Regions from separate parts of the Tardiphaga sp. P4_G1 genome, predicted to be linked through region 2. Evidence: predicted binding sites of a transcription regulator. Region 2 holds the regulator's gene; each other region holds the start of a gene.

Region 1 (4,537 bases), on a different contig from region 2:
AGGCCAACAAGGAATGTCTGCCAGTTGTGATGTGTTGCAAACGCGGCCGCAAACAGCGGCGCCAGCGTCGATACGGAGCCGTCCATCAAGCCCGCAAGACCTGGCTGGACATATTGCAGGACGAACATCCGGTGGCGGGTGTTGTCCTCGATCGTACGAACGTCGGACGTCAGGATGGCATCCGATAATTTGGCCGCGAGATGCTCGTGTCCTTTTTCCAGCTCGGCCAGATCGCCCAGCAACTTGCGAACGCCGACATCCGTCGCCTGCTCGGCAGCCCTGGCGTAAAAACGCTCGGCCTCAAACTCCATCCTCTCGGCTTCCTTGCGGATAGTGTCGAGCGACAGGTTACGCGTGAGCCAGATTGGTCGGCGGCGGATGAAGCCCTTGACGTCTTCGCGCCGGATCGGCGGAAGGTTCGGTCCGAAGCGCTCCTCATACATCTGCAACAGCAGATGTCGATGGCCCTTTTCCTCTTCGGCCATCTCGCTGAAGACTTTCGCGGAATCGGGATAGCGCTCTGCCAGATCCTCGGCGAAGCTGAGATAGATCCGGCTGTCCTCTTCCTCGCTGGAGATCGCAACCGCCAGCACCTCGCGTTCGGTGAGGTCAGAAAACGCTTTCATATCAATATCTTATATAATTTAGAATTATTCTAATTTATATAAGAGCTGCCTTGCCTTTGTCAAAGAGCTTTGTCCCTGGGCGGCGCTGAACCTGTCACTGGGCGGGAAGTAATAGCGGCGACGAGCAGCACCGCGACGAAACGACCGCGCGTGCTCCAGACGCCCCGGCATTCGCATCGACCCCGACGCGGAGACGCTGCGGATCAGCGGCCGTCTGCAGGTGCTGTCGCTCACGAACGCGATAAGGTCGACCCGGTGCAGCAGAAATCGATGCATGGCCTACACCATCGACAGCGCGCTCACCTGAACGGCATACCTTTCCGCTTCCGTGCGTCACCGACCTCCGCTAGTTTGCCCGCAACAAATATGGGCTACCAAGGCCGATTCAGGGAGAAAAGCGGAATGCACGGACTTTCAGTTCTTCGCGGTGTGGCGAGCGCATCGTTTATCGGAGCGCTGCTGTTGGCGACGCCGAACGCCATTGCACAGACCGCGAACTATCCAAACCGGGCGATCACGCTGGTTCTCCCTTTCGCCGCCGGCAGCGGCACTGACACCACGACGCGCCTGATCGCCAAGGAGCTCGGCACCGCGCTGAACGCCAACACCGTGATCGACAACAAGGCCGGCGCCAATGGTTCGATCGCCGCCAGTTTCGTCGCTCGCGCCCCCGCCGACGGTTACACGCTGTTCGTCACGACCAACACGACGCATTCGGCCAATCCTTTTCTGCTCAAGACCATGAGCTATGATCCGATCAAGGATTTCACGCCGATCGCGCGCACCGGCGACCTGCCCTTCATGCTGGTGATCAATCCCGAGATTCCCGCCAACTCCGTGGAAGAGCTGATCGCGCTCGCCAAGAAAGAGCCGGGCAAGTACTCCTACGCATCGGGCAGTTCGTCGGCGATCGTCTCGGGCGCGACCTTTGCCCGCCTCGCCAAGCTCGATCTCCTGCACGTGCCTTACAAGAGCTCACCGCCGGCGCTCACGGATGTCATCGCCGGCCGTGTCAGCATGATGTTCGTCGACGTTCCGACCGGCCTGCCGCATGTCAACGCCAAGGCGTTGAAGTCGCTCGCGGTGACCACCAAGTATCGCTCCAAGCTCCTGCCGGATCTGCCGACCATGGACGAGGCCGGTGTGAAGGGCTTCGACATCACCTCGTGGCAGGGCTATCTCGGCCCGGCCAACATGCCGAAGGACATCATCGTCAAGCTCAACGCCGAAATCCGCAAGATCGTCGAACGCCCCGAGATCCAGAAAGACCTCGCCAACCGCGGCATGGAAGCCTTCTCCGGTACGCCGGAAGAGTTCGACACCTTCCTGAAGGATCAGCTCAAGGTGTGGGAGAAGCTGATCACGGATGCGGGGATCGAGAAGCAGTAGGCGCATTTCAGATAGAACCGCACGGCAGCTATGTTCGTCATACCCGGCGAATGCCGGGTATCTACGTCTCGGTCACAAAGAAGACGTGGATGGCCGGGACATCCAGCGAAGCCGCGCTTCGCGCTTTGCCCGGCCATGACGATGGTTTTGCGTGGGTTGAACGAAGAGGAACCGCGCCTAACCCGCAGACTCGGCGACTGCATGTCGCAGGGTTTTCCCCTCTCGTCATTTTCTTGTCACGGAACTGTCAGCGCAGCGTAACGCCCGCGCCCCAGAACACGCCGCATGGTCACCACAAAGGAGACAACCATGCGCAGCACATTCCTCTGCTCCGTCGCTTCCCTCGTCATGCTTTCTTCCGCAGCCTTTGCGCAGTCGGAAGGCGAATTTCCAGCCAAGCTCGCCGGCCATGCCGTGCTGCCGGCGACGTCGACCATCGATGCGCCTGCAGATGCGCCGAACGACCTGAAGACCTCGGGCAAATACACGACCGGCAAGCGCGTCTACGCGCTCGGCACCGTGATGGGCAAGTCCTATGAGCGCGCCACCGGCATCTCGCTGCCGATGAAGGGCCAGCCGCTGCAGGGCCATTCCGGCATCAAGGTGATGCCCGACGGTTCGTTCTGGGTGCTGACCGACAATGGCGCCGGCTCGCGCTACAATTCGGCCGACTACATGATCTATCTCAATCATCACAAGATCGACTGGAAGAACGGCAAGGTCGAGCGTCAGGCCACCGTGTTCCTGCACGATCCCGACAAGAAGGTGCCGTTCCGCATCGTCCATGAAGACACCGCCAAGCGCTACCTGACCGGCGCAGATGTCGACACCGAAGGCTTCCAGATCGTCGGCGACAATTTCTGGATCGGCGAGGAATTCGGCCCCTACATCATCAAGGCCGACAAGACCGGCAAGGTGCTGGCTGTGTTTGACACCGTCGCCGACGGCAAGCCGGTGCGTTCGCCGGACCATTGGTCGGTGCAGTCGCCGGGCGCGCCGGGCGCCACCTACACCACGGTCAACCTGCGCCGCTCCAAGGGCTATGAAGGCTTCGCCTCCTCGAAGGATGGCAAGTTCCTCTACGGCCTGCTCGAAGGCCCGATCTGGGATGCCGAGAAGAAGGATTGGGAGAAGGTCGACGGTAAGGAAGCTTCGCGCATCCTGGAATTCGACGTCGCCAACGAGAAGTTCACCGGTCGCTACTGGCAGTACGTGTTCGAACAGAACGGCAATGCCATTGGCGACTTCAACATGATCACCGCCGACAACGGCCTGATCATCGAGCGCGACAACGGCGAAGGCACCAAGGACAAGGCCTGCGCCGACGGCAAGCGCGGTGAAGACTGCTTCCCGGATCTCGCCAAGTTCAAGAAGGTCTACAAGATCGAACTGAACGACGCCAATGTCGGCAAGCCCGTTCGCAAGATTGGTTTCATCGACCTGATGAAGATCCAGGACCCGAACAAGCTGGCCCGCAAGCCGCTGAACGACGGCGTGCTGACCTTCCCGTTCTTCACCATCGAGAACGTCGACCAGGTTGATGCCACCCACATCATCGTCGGCAACGACAACAACCTGCCGTTCTCGTCGAGCCGCGAGCCGAACAAGGCCGATGACAACGAGTTCGTGCTGCTCGAAGTCGCCGACTTCCTGAAGGCGAAGTAAGCAACGCGAGCAGGCATCAGCCTGAACGACGAAAGCCCTCCCGCAAGGGAGGGCTTTTTACGTTCGAGCGCGATCTACTTTCCTCTCCCACAAGGGGAGAGGGGAAGAAGAGCCTCTACGCAGCCCGCACCTTGGTCAGGAACTCGTCCACCGCCGTCCGCAACATGCCGGACTGGGTGTCAAGCTCCCTGGCATTCGACAACACCTGCGAGGCCGCCGTCCCGGTCGCTTCTGCTGCGCTGCTGACGCCGCCGATATGTTCGCTGATTTCACTGGAGCCCGCCGCAACCGACTGAATGTTGCGCGCGATTTCCCGCGTGGCCTCGCCCTGCTCCTGGACGGCCGTGGAGATGCTGGTGGTGATCTCGCTCATCTGCGCAATGGTGCCTGTAATGGCGCTGATCGAAAGCACGGCTTCGCTGGTGGACGCCTGCATGGCGGCGACCTGGGCGGAGATCTCTTCGGTAGCCTTGGCGGTCTGGCTCGCCAATGCCTTCACTTCAGAGGCGACGACCGCAAAGCCGCGGCCGGACTCGCCGGCGCGCGCCGCTTCGATGGTCGCATTCAGCGCGAGCAGATTGGTCTGGGAGGCGATGCTGTGGATCAACTGAACTACTTCGCCGATCTTCTCCGCGCCGCTGGACAGCAGCTGAACGGTCGCATTGGTGCGTTCCGCATCGCCGACTGCCTTGCTGGCAATTTGGCTCGACTGCGAGACCTGCCGCAAGACTTCGCTGACCGAAGCCGACAATTCCTCAGCGGCGGCTGCAACCGTGCTGACATTGTCAGACGACCGCTCCGACGCGGCTCCGACCGTCGATGCACGCGAACTGGCATCGCTGGCGGTCGCCGTCATG
Region 2 (4,537 bases):
CAACCAGAACATTCTGGATCCGAAGCTGGACCTCAACCTGCTGCGCGCCCGCGTCGGCATGGTGTTCCAGAAGCCGACTCCGTTCCCGATGACGATCTACGAAAACATCGCCTTCGGTATCCGCCTTTACGAAAAGATCTCCAAGTCGGAGATGGACATTCGCGTCGAGAGGGCGCTGCGCGGCGGTGCACTCTGGAACGAAGTCAAGGACAAGCTCAACGCGTCGGGCCTCAGCCTGTCGGGCGGTCAGCAGCAGCGCCTGTGCATCGCGCGCACCATCGCGGTGCGGCCGGAAGTGATCCTGTTCGACGAGCCGTGCTCGGCGCTGGATCCGATCTCGACCGCGAAGATCGAGGAGCTGATCGACGAGTTGAAGGATCAGTATACGATCGCGATCGTGACCCATAACATGCAGCAGGCTGCCCGCGTCTCCGACAGCACGGCCTTCATGTATCTCGGCGAGTTGATCGAGTTCGATCAGACCAACAAGATCTTCACGTCGCCGACCGACCGCCGTACCCAGGATTACATCACCGGCCGCTTCGGCTGACGCGACATATTCGCGGGAGGAATTTGAGATGGCTTTTGAACACACCACCAAGGCTTTCGACGACGATCTGCAGGAGCTGACCCGTCTCGTCGCCGAGATGGGTGGCCTCGCGGAACGGCAGATCGTCGAATCCGTCGACGCGCTGATCCGCCGGGATGTCGCACTTGGCGCCCGCGTCGTCGCCACCGACTCCGAGATCGACCAGTTGCAGCGCACGATCGAAGAGCGCGCCGTGCTGACCATCGCCAAGCGCCAGCCGATGGCTGTCGATTTGCGCGAGATCGTCGGCGCGCTGCGCGTCGCCACCGATCTGGAACGCATCGGCGATCTCTCCAAAAATATCGGCAAGCGCGTCAATGCACTCGACAGCGACTTCCATCCGCTGAAGCTGATCCGCGGCCTTGAGCACATGACCGACCTCGTGACCACCCAGGTCAAGGCTGTGCTCGACGCCTATGCCGCACACGATCTGCCCGCCGCGATGACGGTGTGGAAGGGCGACGAGGAAATCGACGCGATCTGCACCTCGCTGTTCCGCGAACTCCTGACCTATATGATGGAAGACCCGCGTAACATTTCGTTCTGTATCCACCTGATGTTCTGCGCCAAAAACATCGAGCGGATCGGTGACCATGCCACCAATATTGCGGAAACCGTGTTCTACATGATCGAGGGCCAGCAGATCCTCGACAAGCGCCCGAAGGGCGACATGACCACATTCGCGAATACGCCGACGGTCTGAAGCATGATCAGGAAAAGTGGAAGCCAGTCTTCCGCAAGGATCATGATTTAAAGACTTGTCGGACGTCACTGAGGGTATTGATCAAGATGGCTGTGAATGCACGCATTCTGGTTGTGGAAGATGAAGAGGCGCTAACGACGCTGCTTCGCTACAACCTCGACGCCGAAGGCTATGATGTTGAAACCGTTGCTCGCGGCGACGATGCCGACACCCGCTTGAAGGAGCGGGTGCCGGATCTCGTGGTGCTCGACTGGATGCTGCCGGGCCTGTCCGGCATCGAACTGTGCCGCCGCTTGCGCGCACGGCCCGAAACCAAGGCATTGCCGATCATCATGCTGACGGCGCGCGGCGAAGAGAGCGAGCGCGTTCGCGGTCTCGCCACCGGTGCCGACGACTACATCGTCAAGCCGTTCTCCGTGCCGGAGCTCCTGGCCCGCGTGAAGGGCTTGCTCCGTCGTGCAGCTCCCGAGCGTCTCGCCACCGTCCTGGCGTTTGGCGATATCGAACTCGACCGTGACAAGCGCCGCGTCGTGCGCTCAAGCCGTCCGATCGATCTCGGTCCGACCGAATATCGCTTGCTGGAGTTCTTCCTGGAACATCCGGGCCGCGTGTTCAGCCGCGAACAGTTGCTCGACAGCGTCTGGGGCCGCGACATCTATATCGACGAGCGCACCGTCGACGTGCATATCGGCCGCCTGCGCAAGCTGCTCAACCCCGCCGGTGAGCCCGATCCGATCCGCACCGTGCGCGGCGCCGGCTACGCGCTGGATGATCGGTTCGACAAGGCGGCGGAGTAGGTATCTTCCCTCTCCCCGCAAGCGGGGAGAGGGAAGAAGCCCCAAACAAAAAATGCCCGGCTCATCGCCGGGCATTTTCATTTGGTTTAGATACTTTCCAGCTCAGCGCGTCGGCTTCGGCACCGCGCGGCGGCGGTCGCTGGCCGGCTGATAGGCGATGCGCGAGTGATGCGCGCAATAGGGGGCGCCGGCCAGGGCCTTGCCGCCGCAGAAATAGAAGTCCGCGCTCGACGGATCGCCGATCGGCCAATGGCAGGTGGCTTCGTTGAGTTCGACCAGCGACAGGCGCTGGCTGATCGGCACGATGTTGTCATAGGCGATCGGGTCGGGCTCGGCCTCGATCTCGTAGTTATGGGCCAATGCTGTGTTGCCACGGGCCATCGGGCGGGCGACGCGCACCATCTGCTGTGCCGGGCGCGCCTTGCGCTGCCGCGGAGCTGCCGAGGAGGGGCTCTTGGCACGGCCGGACAGGCCGAGGCGGTGAACCTTGCCGATCACGGCGTTGCGGGTCACGTTGCCGAGTTCCGCAGCGATCTGGCTGGCGGAGAGGCCGCCTTCCCAGAGTTTCTTCAACTGTTCGACGCGATCGTCGGTCCATGTCATTACCGTCATCGCCGTTTTCCCTTCGTGAGCGCCGGCCTGACCGGGCAGCGCTGCGAGTTGAGACTTCAAAAATCCCTGCGGTCAGAATCCTTTAGCGCTCACCGGGCGCGAATTTCGCGTCCGGCTGTTACGCCGCACTGGATGTGTCAAAAGGATCTACCGCCGCACGAGATGTCGTATCCGACGAGGCAAAAGCTACAATATGCCGTGACTCGCGCGCAAGAGTCGGGCATGCCGCGTCCACATGCTTCTGCAAATAAAGCGGCAAAATCGGCTTTTTCTGCGACTCCGTGTGACTCGAAAGCCGCAGTGCGCGGTTGACAGTCTTCACAGCACACATAGAATAATGCCCACGTGCCGCCCGAGAAGGGCGGCACGTTTCGTTTCTAGGGTCCGTTGTTCGATTTCGCACAGTTGTCATCGACGCGGCCGCAGTCTTTTCGATCGGATCGGTTATGACCAGCAACGCAACGTCTTCGCCCCTCTCTCAGGCTCACTTGCTGCCTGTTTTCGCGCGTGCGGATGTCGCTTTCGAGCGCGGTGAAGGCGCGTGGCTGATTGGAACCGATGGCGAGCGCTATCTCGACTTCACCAGCGGCGTTGCCGTGAACGCGCTGGGCCATGCGCACCCACATATGGTCGCCGCATTGCAGGAGCAGGCCACCAAGCTCTGGCACATGTCGAACCTGTTCAAGAGCCCGGACGGCGAGCGCCTCGCCGCGCGGCTGTGCGAACAAAGCTTTGCCGACTTCGTGTTCTTCGCCAATTCGGGTGCGGAAGCGATGGAATGCGCGATCAAGGTGACCCGCCACTATCATTTCTCCAAGGGCCATCCCGAGCGCACGCGCATCATCACCTTTGAAGGCGCGTTCCATGGCCGCACCCTCGGCACGCTCGCCGCGACCGGCGCTGCCAAATATCTCGAAGGCTACGGCACGCCGCTCGACGGCTTCGATCAGTTGCCGCTCGGCGATATCGAAGCCGTTAAGAAGGCGATCGGTCCGAACACCGCCGGCATTCTCATCGAGCCGCTGCAGGGTGAGGGTGGCGTGCGTGCGCCGAGCAACGCGTTCTTCGGCGCGCTGCGCGAACTCTGCGACAAGAACGGCATCCTGCTGATCTTCGACGAAGTGCAGACCGGCATGGGCCGCACCGGCGAGTTGTTCGCCTATCAGCGCATCGGTGTGACGCCGGATGTCATGTCGCTGGCCAAGGCGCTCGGCGGCGGCTTCCCGATCGGTGCGTGCCTCGTCACGGCGGAAGCGGCCGAAGGCATGGCGCCCGGCTCCCATGGTTCGACCTTTGGCGGCAATCCGCTGGCGGTCGCTGCTGCGAATTCCGTGCTCGATATCATGCTGAAGCCCGGTTTCTTCGACCATGTGAAGAAGATGTCGCTGCTGCTGAAACAGAAACTCGCGGGCGTGGTCGACGGCCACCCTGACGTGCTCAGCGAAGTGCGCGGCGAAGGTCTGCTGATCGGCCTCAAGGCCGTGGTGCCGGCGGGCGATCTCGTGGCAGCATTGCGTGACGCGAAGCTGTTGACGGTTGGCGCCGGCGACAATGTCGTGCGCTTCCTGCCGCCGCTGATCGTCAGCGAGTCCGAGATCGAGCAGGCCGTGCAGCGGCTGGAACAGGCTTGCGTGGCGCTCAGCTCGCCTGCAAAGACGCAGGGAGCCGCGTGATGAGCACGTCACCGCGGCACTTCCTTGATCTCACGGCCGTGCCGGCCAGTGAGTTGCGCAATATTATGAACGCGGCTGCCGCCATGAAGGCGAAGCTGAAGGGGCGGGATGGCTCGAATGCCGAGCCCGATCGTCCGCTCAAGAACAAGACGCTGGCGATGAT
Region 3 (4,537 bases), on a different contig from region 2:
GGAAGTTCAGGCTGGGGACATCGACCTGATCGCGCCGCTCGGCACCATCGATGCGGGCGAAGCGGGAATCCGCGTCTCGGGAAATATCAACCTGGCCGCGCTGCAGATCGTCAACGCGGCCAACATCCAGGTGCAGGGATCGTCATCGGGCATCCCGACGGTGCAGGCGCCGAGCATCACGGCGGCCCTGTCGAGCTCCAACGCGACCACGGCGACGCAGCAGACGGCGACGCCGCAGCAGGCTGCCAACACCAATCCATCGGTGATCATCGTCGAGGTGCTCGGCTATGGTGGCGGAGAAGGCTCAACGCCAGCCGGCAGCGAGGACTTGAAGCGATCGAAGCGAAGCGAGCGCAGCTACGACCACAACAGCGCATTCCAGGTCGTCGGCGTTGGCGAACTGAACGAAACGGAGAAACAGAACCTCAGCATGTCCGAGCGTCGGTCGTTAAACACGCGGTAAGATGCAGGGCGAATGATCGATCTGGGGAGGTCATGGTCGCCGGGCGCAATGTCCCGGAGCCGTTGTTTGACATGTCAGTGTCACAGACGGGGCCTACATCAGCGCTGATGTGATAGTTGCAGATGGGGAGGGCGGACGTGGCTCCGGGGGCGCGTTTGTCGATCTGGGCCCGTGCCTGGTCTGGCCGTGCGTCGCTGATAGGTCTCGTTTTGTTGCTGTCCAGTCACCCCCTCGCTGCGGAAAGCAGGATTGATCGCGTGCGCGTTGATGCGACGTAGGAAGACGCCGGCGTCAAGTCTGTCATGCTGGATATTCCGTCGCAGGCCCTGGACGTCGCGCTCAAGGCATTCGGTGTCGCCACGCAGGTCGCGTTGTTTTACGAAACTGGCGTCGTCTCCGGGCGGCGTTCGTTCCCGGTGCATGGCGAATATCCGRTAGACGCTGCGCTGCGGGTGATGTTGAAGGGCACCGGCTTGTCGAGCACCTCGTTCGATCGCGGTACCATCACCATTCTTGCGCCGGCACCACACGCCGTGGCCTCCGATGTGAAACGGGCAAAGGCGGGGCTCGCGGAGTTTTCCCTTTATCTCGCTTTGGTCCAGCAAGGCCTGGATCGGGCGTTCTGCCGCGCCCCCGTGGCTGCGAGCGACCCTGACGATTTTCTCGCGCGGGTCTGGATATCGTCGACGGGCGAAGTGCAACGCGCGGAACTGCTGCCAGGAACCGGGATCGAAGCGCGTGATCGTGTCTACATAGCCGCCCTGACGGGGCTGTTGATCGGCGCGCCGCCATTGGCCGCCATGCCTCAGCCAGTCAACCTGATGATCATGCCGAAACAGTCTCAGGGTCGTCGGCCTGCATGATGCAGGGGCAAGGAACGGATTCGCGATCCGCTGCCCATGAGTAATTCTGCGGATGTCACCCTGCTACGACAGATGCTGGTCAGCGAGTATGACGATCTGCGACGGCGACTCATGCGTCGGCTCGGATCCGAGGGTGTTGCAAGCGAGGTGTTGCAGGAGACTTATCTGCATATCGAGCGTTCCTCGCTGATGAGCGTCATCTATAGTCCGAAGCGCTATCTGCTGACGATTGCCACCAATATTGTGCGGATGCGCTTTCGCCGCGAACGCCGCCTGACCAACCTGTCCGACTTGGATGAAGGGCTCGGCTTTGTCGATGAAGCGCTCGATCCGCTGCGCAGCCTGGAAGCCCGGCAGGAGTTCGAGGCCCTCAAGGCGGCGTTCGACGAACTCTCTCCGCGTCGGCGCTAATCCCGTTTGCATCGCGGCTGGAAGGGCGCAAGTTGCGCGAGATCGCCGACGAACTGGCCGTCTCGGAGCGCCTCGTCGAAAAAGAATTGAGAGCAGCGCTGATGTTTTGTGGCGTGACGCAGATGTCCGCTTGCTGCAAGGAACATGCCGCACCATCACACTTCTGGAGGGATTGAAACCGATCCTGGCGGCCGCGCGTCTGCCATTGTTCGAACTGACTGGAGAGAAGACGGATCAGGAAAGAAAGCTGGCTATCGACCGGTTTCGCAAGAGCACCAACGGCTTGCTTCTCATGACGCGCACGACGGGAGGACGAGGCCTCGATCTTCTTTTCGCGCATTGCGCCGTGTTCTATTCCCAAAATCCGATCCCGACGATGTGGCAGAGATGTCGCATTGGCCAACTTCATCGAAAACTATTCGGACTGTGCTCTTAAGATGATCCATTGCCCGGCGTCATGATGGTGTCATAGCGCTCCAGTATCGCTCCCGGCGAGATCGGGTCCATAAATGTTACGAATGGAGCGGGCCGGTCTGTTTTTGTTCGCGCGGCTTTTGCGGCCCGATCTGTCTCCTGTTCAGGGTGGGCGCAGCAGGCTCGCCTGAGCGGGCATCGATTCGAGGATGTTTGGGTGCGATCGGGTCTAGGAGACTGCGTGCGGTCTGCGTCCCGACGGTTGCCGTTGTGCGTGCCCTTAGTATTCCTGTTGCTGTTCTCATGCATTGAGCAGGTTTTCGCGCAGCAGCCCAAGCACGAGAAAATCTCGTTCGATATAGCGGCGCAACCTCTGGCGGATGCCCTCGTCGTCTATGCGCGAGTAACCGGTATCGAAATTCTGGTAGATGACGATCTTCTTGCAGGCCGCTACGCCTCACCTGTCAGTGGCATGTTTCATCCCACGATCGCCTTGCGCCGGATGGTGGCGGCAGGCGGTCTCGATGTCCGCTATGTGGACCGCGGCGCCGTCACTCTGTTGCCGCACCAAGCGCCCGGTCGCCAGGTCGGAGATAGTCCGGATCCATACGCATCATTTTCCGCGGCGCTGCAGTCCGCACTTGGGCGGGTGATGTGCAGTTACGATGACGATTCTAGGGGGCCATATCGCGTTGCCGCGCAAATGTGGATCGGTCCCACCGGCAGCGTCCAGCATGCGGTGCTGCTCGATACAACGGGCGATGGCGACCGCGACGCCGCGGTTGCCAAGCGACTTGAGTCATTGGAAGTCGGGCAAAAGCGACCGGACGGACTGCCGCAGCCAGCGACCGTGATTGTTGTGTCGCGCCCGTCGCATAATGCCAGCGGCTGTCGGCCCGTGCGCGCAGGGCAGCTCCCGTGACTGAAACCAGCTGGGCGACTTTGCGCGATCTTCTGGTCGATCGCTATGATGATCTGAGAAATCGGTTGGCGAGACGCTTGCGCTCGCCCGATCTTGCCAGCGATTCCCTTCAGGAGACCTGGCTGCGGCTGAACCGGATGGGCAGCGCCGGCACTCTGCGCAGCCCCGAGGCCTATCTGTTTCGGATGGCGCTGAACGTTGCCGCAGACGCACGCGACTCTCAAAAGCGGCGATTGACCTATTCCGAAGTCGAGCCGTTGATGGCGCTTGATGAAGATGAACTCGATCCAGAGCGGTTCGCCGAAGCGCGCTCGGACGTCAATGCTTTGGCGCAGGCTCTCGACGAACTGCCGCCGCGACGGCGCGCGATCTTCATCATGGCACGTGTGGACGAATTGCCCCATCGCGTGATCGCGGAGCGGACCGGTCTATCTGTTCGCATGGTGGATCGCGAATTACGCAAGGCGCTTGATTATTGCGGCGAGCGGCTCGACAGGAATGTCGTTAGAGTGTTCGGCCCGCGAGATTCGGAAAGGCAATCATGACTCCGACCGTTCTCTTTCGCATCCCGGGACGGCGTCGCACATGACGAGCGGGGTTGCCAAAACAAGTCTTCCGGTGGATGAACTCACGCGTGAGGCGCGGGCCTGGGTATCGCGCCTGACCTCCGGAGAGGCCACCACCGCAGATCTCTCCGCGTTCGATCGCTGGCGCTCGACAAGCCCGGCTCATCGCAGGGCTTTTGCCGAAGCAAAATTGCTGTGGAGCGTGCTGCGCCCAGCTGCTGAACAGGCGGTCAGTCGGTCGGAAACGTTCGACAGCGCACGTCGTCGATCAGACCCGCAGAACGGGCTCGGGCGCCGAGCCTTCCTCGGCGGCGCGATGGCGGCGTCGGTGGTCGGCGTCGCAGTGATAACAAGCCGGCCGCCGCTTGGGCTGTGGCCGACGCTCACCGAGATGACATCCGATTACCGGACTGCGAAGGGCGAAACCCGGAAGATCCAGCTCGCGGATGTTTCGGTGGCATTGAATACCCAGACCAGCGTTGCACTGCTACCGGTGTCCGGAAATACCGACCAGATCGAGTTGGTGTCCGGCGAGGCTGCGATCGTCGCGGATCGTCAATCGATGCGGCCCTTCGTGGTCCTCGCTGGCGGTGGTCGCGCCACTGGTCAGAATGCAGCCTTCAATGTCCGACATACCGGATCAACCGGGTGCGTCAGTTGTCTGACCGGAGAGGTTCTGGTCGAGCACGGCGAATCTGCGGTGAGGCTGCAACCGCAACAACAGGTGACTTACGACGCCAAAGGTTTACAGCCAGCCATCCCGACCGATGTCGCTTCGGTGACAGCGTGGCAACACGGAATGCTGGTGTTTCGTAGCGATCCGTTGTCCCGCGTGATCGACGAGGTCAATCGTTATCGGCCAGGTCGATTGGTTCTGATGAGCGAAGAGCTCGGTCGC
Region 4 (4,537 bases), 200 kb from region 2:
CGGGCTCTTCGCCCTTCTCGGTGGGATCGTTCGGGTTGTCGAGCTTCGGCCGCAGCGTCTCGTAGTGATCGGGAAGGCTCGCCGACATGATCGCAAGCCGCCGGCTGACATCGATGCGTGATGGATAGCCTTCGGCATCCGGCGCGGGATAATTCGGGAAGCCGGCCTTGTCATAGACGCCAAGCCGTTCGCGCAGCGGCAGGTTTGGCTCCTTGCTCATGTCGTCATTGACGGTGCCGACGAGGCTGTTGGGATGGCTGTGGTCGGAGACGACGAGGATCAGCGTGTCGTCGCCGCGCTTGGCTGCCCAGTCGCGGGCGAGCTTCACGGCATTGTCGAGCATGATGACGTCATAGACGGCGCGGTCCATGTCGAGCAGATGGGCGTATTTGTCGATCAGGCCCGACTCGACCATCAGGAAGAAGCCGTTGTCGTTGCGCGACAGCACCTTGAGCGCGGCATGCACCTGCTCGGTCAAATCAGGCTGCTGCGGATATTTCTTCACGCCGCCGCCGCCGAGAAACTTGCGGTCCAGCACGCCGTCCATATTGCCGGGCGTGAAAAGTCCAAGCAGCTTGCGCGTCTCCGGCTTCTTGGCGAGGCCGTTCAGTTCGGGCGCCGTGGTCGCCACCGAATAACCGGCATCGCGGAAGCGCGCGACATAGTCGACGTCATCCTTGCGCTTCGATGTCGCGGCCGCCTGCGGCAGGAAATTCGCTGCGCCGCCGCCCATCAATACGTCCGGCTTGGCCGCAAGGAACTGCGCGACGATCTCGTCATAGGCCGCGCGGCGGCGGGTATGCGCGATCATCGCGGCGGGCGTCGCGTCCTCGACCTCGGTATTGGTGACGATGCCGATCGCCAGATCGAGCTTGCGCTTCGCGAGGCTGGTGATGGTTTCGACCTGCGGGTCGTCGAATACATTCGCCGTGCGATCCGCATAGACGCCCATCGCATTGGTTGCGGTCTTGTGGCCGGTGGAATAGGCGCTGGCCGAATTCGCGGAATCGGTGATGATGGAATCGGAGCCCGCCGTTGCCACCATCGCCATATGCGGCATGTCGTCCATCGCGAGCTTGCCGCGGCTCTTGCCTTCGGTGATGCCCTTCGAAAGAATTCTGGCGCCGACGCGGTGCGCCAGCGACATACCGTCGCCGATAAACAGGATCACATTCTTCGCCTTGCGCGGGCCGGTATCGTAGACGTTCCACGTCACCGCGCGGCTGCGTACGCCGTCGCTGACTTCGATCTTGTAAACCCCGGCTTTATCGAGCGTCGCGTCGCGCAGCAGCAGCGCGGACTGATCTTTGCCGTCTTCCTTCGCGATGTAGTCCGCGGTCTTGCCGAACGCTGCGGTCTGATCGGCGCCGTTGATCGTCACCTTGATGTCGGCGGCCTGAACGAGTTCGGGAAACTCGACCTTGAAGTCGAATTTCGCGCCCGCGAGGATATCAGCGCGGTCGAGCGGATAGATCGTCTGCGCTGGCAGCGATGCGCTCGTCAGCAACAGCATTCCAGCGGCCACAATAAAGGTTCTCGTCATGATGGATATTCCCCCTGAGGCGCCCGGCTTAGGGCGCGGGCCTGCATTACGACAGTTGGATGACTGGCAGGTGACGTGCGGCCGTGCCAACGGAACGGAGGCCAAAATGCTAGGTCTCACAGCTCCCGGAGCTCTCCAGATAACTGCAAAGCATATCTGCCAGCCCATCCGCGAAAGCTGAGATCTCGGCGACGGGCCGGGGGCGCATGGAAAAGTCCTTTCCTACTCCGCTCAAGGTCGAGGTGATGACATCGACGACGAGCGATCTCCTCTCCTCGGTCGCCGCTGGCAGTGCATGCGCGATGAAGGACGCGAATGTGCGTCGTCCTGCCGCTTTGGCCTTGCGGGATTCCGGAGCATCCCGATAGAGCGGCGCCGCGCCATCGAGCGCATGGCGAATGTCGGCTTCGTCGCATTCCGATTTGATGAAGGCATGGACCAGTTTGCGAAGACGCGCAGATGGCGATGCACTTTCATCCTCCAGAATCTGGCGGAGCATGTCGTTGGTGTCTCGCCATTCGTCGCTCTGCAAACGAAACAGGATCGACGCCTTGTTCGGGAAGTATTGATACAGCGATCCGACGCTGACACCGGCCTTCTCCGCCACGCGTGCGGTGGTGAAGCGGTGAAATCCTTCTTTCGCCAAAACCTGAATAGCAGCTTCGAGAATGGCGCTGACCAGCTCTTCGGAGCGAGCCTGTTGCGGCTGCTTTCTCGAATGAATCGAAGGACTTGTACGCCGAGCCATCTACGGCCTCCGCAATGCGATTAGCGAATGCGAATAAATATTCGTATTTGCAGGAGGATGCAATCAAGCGTCTCTTTTGCAGGAAATATCATGACCACACTCACGACGGATCCCGTCGGCCCCCTTCTCAAGCGTCTGTTTGAAGAAGCGGATGCCGCACGGTCCCGCACCAGCCAGGCCGTCGCCGACCTGTCTGAGGACGATCGGCAGCGGATGATGCAGAGCAAGACCGACTATGTCGATCTGTACAGCCGGTTCAGGGACGTCCCGCTTGCCGTGTCGCCCGCGACCGGTGTGCTGCTTTACATGCTGGCGCGATCGACCAGTGCTCGATCAATCGTCGAATTTGGCACGTCATTCGGGATCTCGACGCTGCATATGGCGGCGGCACTGAACGACAACGGCGGAGGCCGCCTGATCACGAGCGAATTCGAACCCTCGAAGATCGTCATCGCGCGGCAGAATCTCGCCGAAGGCGGCCTGATCGATCTCGTTGAATTCCGTGAAGGCGATGCGTTGCAGACATTGCGTGCCGATCTGCCCGATAAGATTGATCTGCTGCTGCTCGATGGCGCCAAGGCGCTCTATCCGGAAGTGCTTGCGATCGTCGAAAGCCGTCTCAAACGCGGAGCTTTCGTCATTGCTGACAATGCGGATTACAGCCCCGACTATCTCGCTTATGTCCGCACTCCTGCGAATGGTTACCTGTCAGTCCCGTTCGGTGATGACGTCGAACTGTCGATGCGGATGTAGCGATGAAGGTGCCAGACCTAGACGCGAGAGTAGGATGGGTTTTGCTTACGCTCAACCCATCCTACGCGTCACAACGCCACGGTCGTCAGTTCTTGTCGTTGTCCAGCTTCGGAATGTTCGAGCCTTCGCCGGTGCTCAACAGACCCGTCTTCGAATACAGATCCAGCTTGGCGCGGGTATCGGTGATGTCGAGATTGCGCATGGTGAGCTGGCCGATGCGGTCTGCGGGCGTAAACGGCGCATCCTCGACCTTCTCCATGCTGAGCCGCTCCGGCGCGTAGGTCAGGTTGGGGCTCTCGGTGTTCAGGATCGAGTAGTCATTACCGCGGCGCAGTTCGAGCGTCACCTCGCCGGTGATCGCGCGGGCCACCCAGCGCTGCGCGGTTTCGCGCAGCATCAAGGCCTGCGAGTCGAACCAGCGGCCCTGATAGAGCAGCCGCCCGAGCCGCATGCCGCTGATGCGATATTGCTCGATGGTGTCTTCGTTGTGGATGCCGGTGACGAGGCGCTCATAGGCGATGTGCAGCAGCGCCATGCCTGGCGCCTCATAGATGCCGCGGCTCTTGGCCTCGATGATCCGGTTCTCGATCTGGTCACTCATGCCGAGGCCATGGCGGCCGCCGATGACATTGGCCTCGAGGAACAGCGCGACAGGATCGGTGAAGGTCTGGCCGTTCAGCGCAACGGGCTGGCCATCCACAAACCGCACCACGACCTTCTCGGCCTTGACGGCGCAGTCGTCGCGCCAGAACGGCACGCCCATGATCGGGTTGACGATCTTGATGCCGCTGTCGAGCTGTTCGAGATCCTTGGCTTCATGCGTCGCACCGAGCAGATTGCTGTCGGTTGAATACGCCTTTTCGGCTGACATCTTGTAGGCGAAGCCGTGGGCGGTCATGAAGGCCGACATTTCGGCGCGGCCGCCCAGTTCGTCGATGAATTGATCGTCGAGCCAGGGCTTGTAGATCTTCAGATCCGGATTGGTCAGCAATCCGTAACGGTAGAACCGCTCGATATCGTTGCCCTTATAGGTCGAGCCGTCGCCCCAGATATTGACGCCGTCTTCCTTCATGGCCGAGACCAGCATCGTGCCGGTGACGGCGCGCCCGAGCGGCGTGGTGTTGAAATAGGCGATGCCGCCGGTCGAGACATGGAAGGCACCGGCTTGAATCGCGGCGATGCCTTCATGGACCAGTTGCGCGCGGCAATCGACGAGGCGCGCCTTCTCGGCGCCGAACTCCATCGCCTTGCGCGGAATCTCGTCGTAGTCAGCTTCGTCAGGCTGGCCGAGATTGGCGGTGTAGGCGAAGACCTTGGCGCCCTTCTGCTTCATCCACAGCAGCGCCGCTGACGTGTCGAGGCCGCCGGAGAAAGCGATGCCGACGTTTTTGCCCTTGGGCAGGCTCTTCAAGATCGTGGTCATGGAACGTCCAATCGGGCAATTTCGGTTGAATTGGGTGCGGGACCGACCTCGCGACCGCGCAATTTCTGCC

The links. The regulator PhoB, encoded in region 2, activates phosphate uptake and scavenging genes when phosphate is short. The targets are predictions, from matches to a motif close to TGTCATNNANCTGTCAT.
Region 1: AC1DUY_RS19915 (esterase-like activity of phytase family protein) is a predicted target of PhoB. The motif match lies at 2,250-2,266, and genes of this name have one in related genera.
Region 3: AC1DUY_RS22370 (STN domain-containing protein) is a predicted target of PhoB. The motif match lies at 2,191-2,207, and genes of this name have one in related genera.
Region 4: AC1DUY_RS19220 (alkaline phosphatase) is a predicted target of PhoB. The motif match lies at 1,592-1,608, and genes of this name have one in related genera.

Annotation. Positions count from the first base shown of each region.
Region 1 is NZ_JBFUJU010000008.1:112,338-116,874, forward strand. Features, by position in the region: gene mbfA (iron exporter MbfA) at 1-626, opposite strand, end outside; gene AC1DUY_RS19910 (Bug family tripartite tricarboxylate transporter substrate binding protein) at 1,029-2,015, shown strand; gene AC1DUY_RS19915 (esterase-like activity of phytase family protein) at 2,325-3,680, shown strand; gene AC1DUY_RS19920 (methyl-accepting chemotaxis protein) at 3,796-4,537, opposite strand, start outside.
Region 2 is NZ_JBFUJU010000007.1:166,793-171,329, reverse strand. Features, by position in the region: gene pstB (phosphate ABC transporter ATP-binding protein PstB) at 1-550, shown strand, start outside; gene phoU (phosphate signaling complex protein PhoU) at 579-1,292, shown strand; gene phoB (phosphate regulon transcriptional regulator PhoB) at 1,385-2,089, shown strand; gene AC1DUY_RS18310 (GcrA family cell cycle regulator) at 2,192-2,701, opposite strand; gene AC1DUY_RS18305 (aspartate aminotransferase family protein) at 3,148-4,374, shown strand; gene argF (ornithine carbamoyltransferase) at 4,374-4,537, shown strand, end outside.
Region 3 is NZ_JBFUJU010000009.1:228,068-232,604, forward strand. Features, by position in the region: gene AC1DUY_RS22350 (filamentous haemagglutinin family protein) at 1-463, shown strand, start outside; gene AC1DUY_RS22355 (STN domain-containing protein) at 766-1,326, shown strand; gene AC1DUY_RS22360 (RNA polymerase sigma factor) at 1,399-1,737, shown strand; gene AC1DUY_RS22365 (hypothetical protein) at 1,697-2,146, opposite strand; gene AC1DUY_RS22370 (STN domain-containing protein) at 2,426-3,073, shown strand; gene AC1DUY_RS22375 (RNA polymerase sigma factor) at 3,094-3,618, shown strand; gene AC1DUY_RS22380 (FecR family protein) at 3,542-4,537, shown strand, end outside.
Region 4 is NZ_JBFUJU010000007.1:371,141-375,677, reverse strand. Features, by position in the region: gene AC1DUY_RS19220 (alkaline phosphatase) at 1-1,543, opposite strand, end outside; gene AC1DUY_RS19215 (TetR/AcrR family transcriptional regulator) at 1,653-2,291, opposite strand; gene AC1DUY_RS19210 (O-methyltransferase) at 2,382-3,044, shown strand; gene argG (argininosuccinate synthase) at 3,130-4,467, opposite strand; gene AC1DUY_RS19200 (phosphatase PAP2 family protein) at 4,464-4,537, opposite strand, start outside.